DNA from 2 places in the Feifania hominis genome. Region 1 is predicted to be linked to the other one. Evidence: riboswitches for the same ligand, from Rfam matches in the RefSeq annotation. Region 1 holds a riboswitch; the other holds the start of a gene.
The links. A riboswitch is a leader RNA that binds a small molecule or an ion and turns the genes downstream of it on or off. The one in region 1 is predicted to bind cobalamin.
Positions count from the first base shown of each region.

Region 2: linked by a shared signal. The riboswitch ahead of H8695_RS05685 (anaerobic ribonucleoside triphosphate reductase) and the one ahead of H8695_RS04095 (immunoglobulin-like domain-containing protein) in region 1 are both predicted to bind cobalamin.

Region 1 covers NZ_JACRSP010000002.1:129,224-134,276, forward strand. Annotated here, with positions in the region: gene H8695_RS04095 (immunoglobulin-like domain-containing protein) at 1-3,035, opposite strand, end outside; cobalamin riboswitch at 3,139-3,342, opposite strand; gene H8695_RS04100 (M56 family metallopeptidase) at 3,374-5,053, opposite strand, start outside.
Region 2 covers NZ_JACRSP010000002.1:471,181-476,233, reverse strand. Annotated here, with positions in the region: gene nrdG (anaerobic ribonucleoside-triphosphate reductase activating protein) at 1-28, opposite strand, end outside; gene H8695_RS05685 (anaerobic ribonucleoside triphosphate reductase) at 21-2,369, opposite strand; cobalamin riboswitch at 2,468-2,652, opposite strand; gene H8695_RS05680 (sugar phosphate isomerase/epimerase family protein) at 3,049-3,933, shown strand; gene spoIIID (sporulation transcriptional regulator SpoIIID) at 3,979-4,230, opposite strand; gene H8695_RS05670 (MFS transporter) at 4,478-5,053, shown strand, end outside.

The sequences.
Region 1 (5,053 bases):
CCGTCGTCGCCCTGTTTTTCCGACAGAGTCTCCACGAGCGCATCCACGGCCGTCTTCACCTGCGGGCGGTCATAAAAGGGCGTCAGACCCTGTAAAATCATCGCGGGGGTGTCCGCTCCCCAGCCCCAGTTGACGTTCTCAAGCTCTGCGAGCAGGTAATCGATGTGCGCGTCAACCATTGCGCTGGATGTTACTCCGCCCTGCCGCAGCGCGGTGAGCACATAGGGCGCGATGGTGGAGTAATAGCCCTGTTTGGCCTCATCGAGATCAATTTTCTCAAGCTGCGCGAGCGCATCAAGCTCGGTTCGGTTGACAGTCCACAGCGAGCTTGCGTCGCGCCCGAGCGCACTCATGGCATTGACCGCGTTTGCCAGGAGATTGGCGAGCTTTGCCTGTGAGGACTCACCCTCGGCCACCGCTTTGACGGTCTTGTTGATCAGCGTCTGCTGCGCGTCGGCTGAAAGCCCGCTCCTGCCCGACAACTCCGTCCAGGCGCGCATTCCCATGGCGTGCCACCACTCGCCGCTCGCCTCCCAGAACGCACTGTCTTTCTGCGCGTATGCCGCCGCGATGTTCGCCCACAGAATCGACGCCTCATCCTGCTCGGTCCCGGCGCCGAGTACGGTCACGACGATCTGCTTTGTCACACTCTGCACACCGGGACACGCGGCGAAGCGCGGGCTTGTGAGCGTCGCTGTCAGCGTGACTTCCGTGTCCTCGGCGGGCCGTGTCACCTTGAGAGTATCCGAGATGACCGCGGGGGCGCTGCTCGACCAGGCGATGTTTGCACCGACATGGTGGTAATTGGCGGCAGCGGCAAACTCCACCGTTTCACCTGCCACCGCCGACTTCATTGCCTGCAGATCGGCGGTTACCTCACCGCGCTGGGTGTTGTCCTTTCGAATGGTCTCAAAGGTCAGGCTGTCAGCGACTCTGCGCAAAATCCCGTTTTCAGCGGCCGCTTCGGCGGCGCCGAACGCAAGCACCTTTGTCGGGAAGCGCCGCTCGGCAGTGGCCCCGTTGTATTCCAGCGTGAGCACAATATCGCCGGTCTGATCAGCGGAGGTCCTTGTGATGTCCGCGCCCGAAGTGACCGTACCGATGCCCGGGTTCTCCGACGACCACCGGACGGTGATTGCCCTCATTTCCTCCCGGAAGCCAGGCAGATCATCGACATAGTTCCAGTTGTAGGGGATGTCGTTGATGCTGTAGGTCAGCGCCATGAGATCGGCCGGGTCTTTCGTTCCACGCACGGTGACGGCGTCAAGCGAGTAGAGCGCGACTGCCTCATCGACAAGCGCCTGTGCCGACTGCTGCTCCTGCTGCGTCACAGCGGGCACGCTCACCGTAAACTTCTTTTCTCCATAACCCGGCTCGGGAGTCGGGCCGGCAGGCGCCATCCCATACTGCCAGTATGCGCCCGGATTGATGCGCGCCGTCAGCGTGACTTCGGCAGCCGGCTCCCCGACGCCAGGGCGCGTGACCTTGGCTGCAAAGGCGTTGCTTACCGCATAGTCTCCGACCGCAATCACCGAGGGATTGCTCGACGTCCAAACAAGCTCCGTGTAGTAGCCCTCCGGGTCGGTTGCGGGCAGGGAGAGGTCTGTCTTGACGTTGTCGGCGTCGGCATTGTCCCCTTTGATGACGTCAAAGCTCAGCCATGCGGCCTCAAATGCCTCCTCCTTTGTTGCTTTTCTCGCATTGATTGTCACCTTGGGCGAATAGGTCTTCTCCACCCCGCCGAGGCTGAGGGTGAACGACACCTCTTTGTTTCTCACTCTGCTCTCGCCGTAGGTGATGGTCCCATCCGGCGCGACCTGTGTCTGCTCACCCGGAACACAGGTGTCGGCTACCGTGACGGACGGGTTGATCGCCTGAACCTTCGAGCGCACCAGTTCAATGAGATTGGTATCCTGTTTTGCCGAGTTGTCCTGCTTCCACTCACTTGGCGTCACCGAGGTGGGCAGCGCGGCGACAAGCTCCTCGAGTACGGTCTCGGACGATGGCATCGCCTTGACGGTCAGCGGGATTTCCGCGGTGTCGCTTGCCGTGCCGTAGGTGACGGTCGCCGTGAGCGTGACCGTTTGATCGCCCGTTTCATAGAGCGGCCGAATCACCGTTCCGTCCGCTTTCACCACCGCGGGATTTGACGACTCCCAGGTGACGGTCGTCTTGCCGCTGGCGCCGAGTTTCAAAAGTGCCAGAGCCTGCGTCACGGCAGTGGAATCGGTGTTGCTTCCCCGAATGGCATCGAAATTGAGCGCCGCTGTGTCGCTCGCGACAGCAGCCTCTTTTTGCTCGTCGCTCTCCGCTTCGGTCACAGTGACAACGCAGACCGCCGGAACCAGACTTGTCCCCGTCTTGGCCGCAGAGAGCGCGTAGGTTCCGGGCTCTTCAAACGACAGTACCGCAAGGCCCGAGGCATCGGTCTCGCCGATTTCATCATAGGGAATGTTGCAGGAGAGCTCGTCTCCCACCAGGATGGCGGCGCCGCCAAGCGGCGTCTCGGCGCGCTCTCCATTCATCATGCCGCCCATCCAGTCGGGGGTCACGATGACATTGGAGAACAGCGTCACACCGAGCGCCGCACCGGCCGGCACCGATACGGTCTGCCGGTCAAAGCGAGTGTAGAGGTCGCTCGAATAGTCCCGGTAGACCGTTCCCTCAATGTCGTCGCCGGCGCTGAGCGTCGCGGTGGGATCCATCACCATGACACCGTTTACAAAGTATCCGACATTGGATGTCGTCACGCCCCAGAACTTTGAGAAAAAGCCTCCGCTGCCCGCGTAGCCGTCCTCTGCGTCGCAGTGTAGCTCATGGGCCATACAAAGCGCGTCAAAGGCGGTGGAGCCCTCCGGCACCTCCACCGGCACGCGCACCATGCCGTCCACGCCGTTTTTGGAGAGCTGAAACTCCCCCTCAAGGCTCACGCTCACATAGACCGTGATGTCCCCCTGCGCCGCGAGTGCCTGTGCCGGCACCAGCCCGAGCGCGAACACCAGTGCCAGAATGAGCGTCAGCAATCTCTTTTTCATACCAATCCCCTCTCTTTTTCAGACAGAAAAAAGCCGTGACAGCAAATGCCGTCACGGCCGTTTTTTCCGTGGATAATCTGCCAGCGCCTCCGTAGATCCGCAGAGGGCTCGCCTTCTGCATGCAGGTCTTCTGACTCGTGTTCCGGCGGGTTGCCCCACATGGCCCGCTCCGCCTTCCCGGTTGTCCCAGTGGCTGATTCTCATCACGAAGCGAGCCGAAAACACTCACAGCGGCGGTACCGTCCGGGATTTTCACCCGGTTTCCTATTCTCCCCGAAAGAGGGGCACATGCAGTGTGTATTCGACTGCCCGCATTATAACATCGCGCGCGGTCAAAATCAAGGGGCATATCCAAGGTATTCGTGTGAGAGAAACACCGCGTTCTCCCCCTCGAGGTAAAACGTGAAGCGCTCGGTACGAATCACATTAAAATGCGCGGTGTCGCCGTCGGCTACCATCTGTAAAATTGCCTCGACGACGCTCAGCTCCTCGCTCTCGATGCGCTTGCCCATCCGGTCGATCACATACTGCATCCCCTCGCTGTAGTCCGAGAGCATGGAGCCGTCGAAATCCAGCGGCAGCGTGAAGTCCTGCGGGTCGCTGAACGCAAATTCGTCAAAGCCATAATAGTCGAGCGTCACGTCGTAGATCGTTCGCCCCTCAGCGTCGGTCGTCGTCGCAGAGGACACCAGCCCGTAGAAAGGCTCGTAGCCGTAGGACCAGCCGGTCGGCGTGTAGACGTTGCCGTCATAGTTCCACAGGCGCGTCATCGGCTCGTGCACAACCGTCTGCACTTCAAAGTGGGTCTTGATGACGTTCTCCACATAGTCTCTCGGCATTGGCTCCTCCTTGTAGCGGGCGCTGTCGAGAATGAAGGCGTACATCAAATACTCACTGCTTGAAGCGGGCGGATTGTCCGCTTCAAATTCGGGTACAAAGTCAAAGCGGTTTTGGGTCGTCAGCTGAAAGTAGAATTCCCCAAGGCGCAGCCGTGTGGCGCGGGTGAGCGCCTGTGTGAGTGCCGCCGTGTCGGGCGAGACACTTCGAAAGCTCTCGGCGTAGGCATGGCCCTGCTGTGTCACGGCGAGATAGGGCACGCCGTCCGCCGTCGTCTGGGTGACAAGACCGTCTTCCACCGTCCGTCCGAGCGCCTCGGCGGCAGCCGGGTCCTCCACGGTCAGGCGATAGTCGATGCGGTACAGCTCCAGCGGCTCGTCGTAGCCCTCGCTGAGTGTCGCCGCAAGCTCCACTCCCACAATGCTCGAGTCTGTAACCGTGACACCGCTCTCTGCCAGAGCCGCCATGTCAGGCTCAAGCAGATGCTCGGTCGCGAGAGCAGCGAGCGTCTGATCCACATTCGGGGTATCCGCCGGAACTCTGGGGTCGGCAAACAGCATCACACTCAACGCGAGCACCAAGACCAAAATGACAAGGAGAATCCAGGCGGTCGGTCTTCGCCAGGAGAGCACATTTTTCACCCGTCCCGACACGCTGCTCTCGCCAAAGGCAAGGGGGCTCAGCAGCCCGCCCGACACCGACAGGGACAACAGCGATGTGGAATAGCTCACCCGGATATCCCCTGCTGTGCGCCGCATGACGCTCTCGTCACAGGACATCTCCATATCCCGATTCATCAGCCGATAGGCAAGCCAGACCAGCGGGTTGAACCAGTGCAGCGCAAGCGCCGCAAAAAAGGCAGCGCGCGCCACATGGTCCCCCCGGCGAATGTGGGTCCGCTCATGCTCGATGATATAGGCGCGTTCCTGCCCCTCGAGGCCCAGCGGCAGATAGATGTTCGGCCGGAGCAGCCCATAGACGAGCGGCGTGCGGATGCGGTCGGTCTCATAGACCCGGCTCTCTGCGGCGCGCACCGCCGTACGAAGTCCCCGCCCGAGCCGCAGGCTGCTCAAAATGCCATAGAGCAAAAACACAGCGGCGACCGCAAACCACAGCGCCGAGATGACGTTCAGCACCGCCGTTCCGGCTGCCGGCGGCGTCACGGCGCCCGCCGGCCCCTG
Region 2 (5,053 bases), 340 kb from region 1:
CCCGGATGAGCTGCTCGAGATCAGACATTGTGCTTGACCCGGTCGCGCTCCTCGGCACGCTTGGCGTTGTTGAAGCGGCTGAGCGTACCGACCAGATAGCCCGTGATGCGGCGGATGCGCTCAAAGGGGATGTCGCCCTCGCTGCGCCCGCACTGCGGGCAGGTGTCGCCGATGATGCCGTTGTAGCCGCAGACCGGGTCGCGGTCGACCGGATGATTGATCGAGCCGTAGCCGATGCCGCAGTCGTGCATGTAGCGAACCACCTTTTCAAAGGCCGCGAGATTCTGCGACGGGTCGCCGTCGAGTTCGATGTAGGAGATGTGGCCGCCGTTTGTCAGCGCATGGTAGGGCGCCTCCAGGCGAATCTTGTCAAAGGCGGAGATCGGGTAGTAGACCGGGATGTGGAAGCTGTTGGTGTAGTACTCGCGGTCAGTCACACCCTCGATGACGCCGTATTTGGCGCGGTCGAGGCGCACGAAGCGCCCCGAGAGACCCTCGGCGGGCGTCGCGATGAGCGAGTAGTTCATCCCCGTGCGGGCCGAGAGATCGTCGAGCCATTCGCGCATGTGGCCGATGATCTCAAGACCGAGGTTCTGCGAGGTCTCGCTCTCGCCGTGGTGTGCGCCGACCAGGGCCTTGAGACACTCGGCGAGGCCGATGAAGCCGACGGTCAGTGTGCCGTGCTTGAGAATCTCGCGAATCTCATCCTCCCAGTCGAGCTTGTCGCTGTCGATCCAGACGCCCTGCCCCATGAGAAACGGGAAGTTTTTGACTTTTTTCTTCGCCTGAATCTCAAAGCGCTCATTGAGCTGGTCGACGACAAGGGCCATCTTGCGGTCGAGTTCCTCAAAGAAAAACGAGATGTCACCGCGCGAGCGGATGGCGATACGCGGCAGATTGATCGAGGTGAACGACAGGTTGCCGCGCCCGTTTGAAATCTCGCGGTCCGGGTCGTAGACATTGCCCATGACGCGTGTGCGGCAGCCCATGTAGGCGATCTCGGTCTCGGGGTGGCCGGGCTTGTAATACTGAAGATTGAACGGCGCGTCGACAAAGGAGAAGTTCGGGAACAGCCGCTTCGCGCTCACCCGGCAGGCGAGCTGGAACAGGTCGTAGTTCGGGTCGCCGGGGTTGTAGTTGACTCCCTCTTTGACGCGGAAGATCTGTATGGGGAAGATCGGCGTCTCGCCGTGGCCGAGGCCGGCCTCGGTTGCGAGAAGAAGATTTCTCATCACCATGCGCGCCTCGGGCGAGGTGTCCATGCCGTAGTTGATCGAGGAAAACGGCGTCTGCGCGCCGGCACGCGAGTGCATGGTATTGAGATTGTGAACAAAGGCCTCCATGGCCTGGTAGGTCGTCTTGTCGGTCTCGGCGCGGGCCTTTTCCCGAACGAACCGGCACAGCCGCTCGGCCTCCTTCTTCTCGAGGCCGAAGTGCTCGCAGAGGGAGGGAGCCAGCTTTTTCTCGAATTTCTCATAGCCCTCGAGTGTCGGACCGAGCCCGTCCTTCTCGCGGATGGCATCGAGAATTTCAACCACTTTCTCCCGCAGACCACTCTCGTCAAGGTCAAATTCCAGAGCGTCCGCCAGATGATTGCGGTAGAGCTTGCGGTAGGTCTTGGCAACGCCCGGCGCCATGCCGTAGTCGAAATTGACGATGGACTGGCCACCGTGCTGATCATTCTGGTTCGACTGGATGGCGATGCAGCACAGCGCCGAATAGCTGGTGATGTCGTTTGGCTCGCGCAGCACGCCGTGGCCGGTCGAAAAGCCGTCTTTGAACAGACTCAGCAGATCAATCTGGCAGCAGGTGGTGGTCAGCGTGTAGAAGTCCATATCGTGGATGTGGATGTCGCCGTCGCGGTGGGCCTGCGCATGCTCGGGCTTGAGTACAAACATCTCGTAGAAGAGCTTGGAGCCCTCGGAGCCGTATTTGAGCATGGTTCCCATTGCGGTGTCGCCGTCGATGTTGGCGTTTTCACGCTTGATATCGGACTCGGCCGCGTCGCGAAACGTGATGTCCTGGTAGGTCTTCATCAGGCGGTTGTCCATCTCGCGCACACGGCTGCGCTCCGCGCGGTAGAGGATGTAGGCCTTGGCGGTGCGCACAAAGCCGTTTTGGATGAGAACCTTTTCCACCGTGTCCTGAATCTGCTCGATGGAGGGGGTGATAAGGCCGTCCTCGAGCAGACTCGCGACAACTTCGCCCGCAAGCGCGGCACACTCGGCCTCGCTCTTGGGGGACTTTGTAGCGGCAAAGGCCTTGGATATGGCCCCCGCAATTTTGGAGGGGTCAAACGGGACGACTCGGCCATCCCGCTTGGTGATGGTGTTGATGGTAACTGTGGTAGAGGTTGCCGTAGTGCTCATGGTTTTCTTCCTTCCTTTCTGCGCTGCGTCAAAAAAAGCGCGCCAAACGGCACGCGTCACAGGGTAATTGACTGTTGTCCGTTCTCGCCATACACCGTGGCGACGGGAGTCTGTCAGCAGGTCTTCTGACTTTGGTCCGTCATCATTCCCCGGCGCCTTCCCGCGAAAGCAGTGGCGTCTACCGGGAAACTCGGGGTCCACACAGCGGCGGGACCGTGCAGGATTCTCACCTGACTTCCCTTTTGAGCCGCCCGGAGGCGGCACTGACATACACAATATGTAGTTTTGTCTTGACAGATAAGACACATATATTGTATATAGTGAGAGAGTGAATGTCAATGCACCGGAGTGAAAAAGTTGACAGAAAAAAGAGGACTTTTTTTGAGCATATTTCCGATTTCGTGATATAATAGCCGCAGAGCGGCTATTATATGGAATTTAGGCCGTTTTTCTTGCCCCTTACGGGGCAAGTCCCTGCGGGACGGCTGAACAATGGCCGTATCATACCATAACTGCTTCGCGGTCATGCTATGATAGCCGCAGAGCAGCTATTATATGGAATTCAGGCCGTGCTCTTACCCCTTACGGGGCAAGTCCCTGCGGGATGGCTGAACGCATGGCCAGATCGCTCTGTTTGACTACCTATTAAATTATGTGAACTGCCGGGGGAGGAACTGACATGCTTAAAATTTCCGCTTTTCCCAAGTGCTGGAGCCACGACATTACCGACGGCCGAATGGAACTGTTCGACTGGTTTGAGAAAGCCCGCGTCCTCGACTGCGAGGGGCTTGAAATGTACAGCGGCTTTATCAAATCCTTTGACGAGGGGACTCTCGCGCAGATTCGCTCCAGGGCTCAGAGCTATGGCATGGAGCTGCCGATGATGTGCTTTTCCCCGGATTTTACCAATCCCGATCCGGCCGCGCGCCGTGAGCAGATTGACCGCCAGAAGCGCATGATTTACGCCACGGCCGCCCTCGGCGGACGCTACTGCCGCACGCTCTCGGGCCAGAGACGCCCGAATGTGAGTGTATATGACGGCACACAGATGGTGGTCGAGTGCATCAGTGAGTGCTTCGATACGGCACGCGCCTGCGGGGTTACTCTGGTCATGGAAAATCACTACAAGGACGGCTACTGGGAGTACTCGGAGTTTGCCCAGCGTATGGAGGTCTATCTGCCGATCGTCAGGCAGCTTGCCTGCGACTGTTTCGGGGTTCAGTACGACCCGTCAAACACCGTGGTTGCAGGGGAGGACCCCCTTGCGCTGCTCGACGAGGTGCTGCCCTATGTGCGCACCATGCATGCGAGCGACCGCTATCTTGCGCCCGGCTTCACGGCGGAGGATCTCAAGGGGGCAGACGGGGTGAAAGGTTACGCCAAAATTCTCATGCACGGTGTCACAGGGCGGGGAATGAACGACTACAATGAAATTTTCAAACGGCTCAAATCGGTTGATTTTAACGGCTGGATCTCCATAGAGGACGGGATGAACGGCCTTGAGGAGATGCGCCAGTCGGTGGACTTTTTAAAGGCCATGCGTCGGGAGTACTTCGGAGCATAGAAAAAAGAGGGCGGCACAGATGCCGCCCTCTTTTTTTTTCGAACACTATTTCTGTGAGAGATACTTTTCTTTTGTCGCCTGCCCGCCGCGGATGTGGCGCTCGGCTTTATTTTGTTCCAAAACGGCTTTGACCTCGGTGTAAAGCTCGTGGTTGAGCTGCGAGAGCCGCTCGGTGACGTCCTTATGTACGGTGCTCTTGGAGACCCCGAAGTGTTTTGCAGACTGCCGAACCGTCGCATTGTTCTCGATAATATAGTGAGCAAGCGTGACGGCCCGCTCTTCCGGTAACCCTTTCAAACTATAACACCCTCTTACATATATGGTCTTGTGTCATATATATGCGGCTCATGAGGCCAATATGTGAAGAGAAATATTTAAAGTACAAGACAACAGAGCACTGAAAAACAAATGTAAAAATTTAATTAATATTCACAAAATGCGAATAAATTTTAACAAAATATTGACTTGACAAAAACAAAGAGTTATACTTGCAAACAATGATGAATTAAAAGTTTATGTTTAAGAAGCATAAGGGGTAGAAACATTGTCGAAGTCAAAGATTCACTACGCCTGGGTCATTCTGATTGCCGGAATTTTGATTGCCGGCGCCGGCCAGGGCGTCATTCTCAATACATTCAACGCATTTGTAAAACCCGTCACCCTTGATCTGGGCTTCTCGCGGGCAGAATTTACGCTCTGCTCAAGCATCAGTCTGATCGTGGGGGTGCTGACTCTGCCCTATCTCGGCAAACTCTTTCAGACCAGCCGGCTGAAACTCGTGGTGTGTGCCTGCGCGATTGTCGCGTCGCTTGTACCGCTCGGCTATGCCCTGTGCGGCAGTCTGTGGCAGTTCTATGCGCTCTCGGCGGTGCTGGGTCTCGCAGTCAATGGTGTGGGCCTGACTATGATTGGAAGCGTCATCACCAACTGGTTCAACCGCAAGCGCGGGCTTGTCACCGGCATTGCCTTTGCGGGGTCGGGTCTCTTTGGCGCCGTGATGCTGCCCATTGTAACCTCTCTCATTGAAGCAAGCGGCTGGCGCTTTGGCTTTACGGTCATTGCCGCGACTGCCGCTGTACTCTTTGTACCCTCGGCCTTTTTCATGCTGCGCGCGACGCCG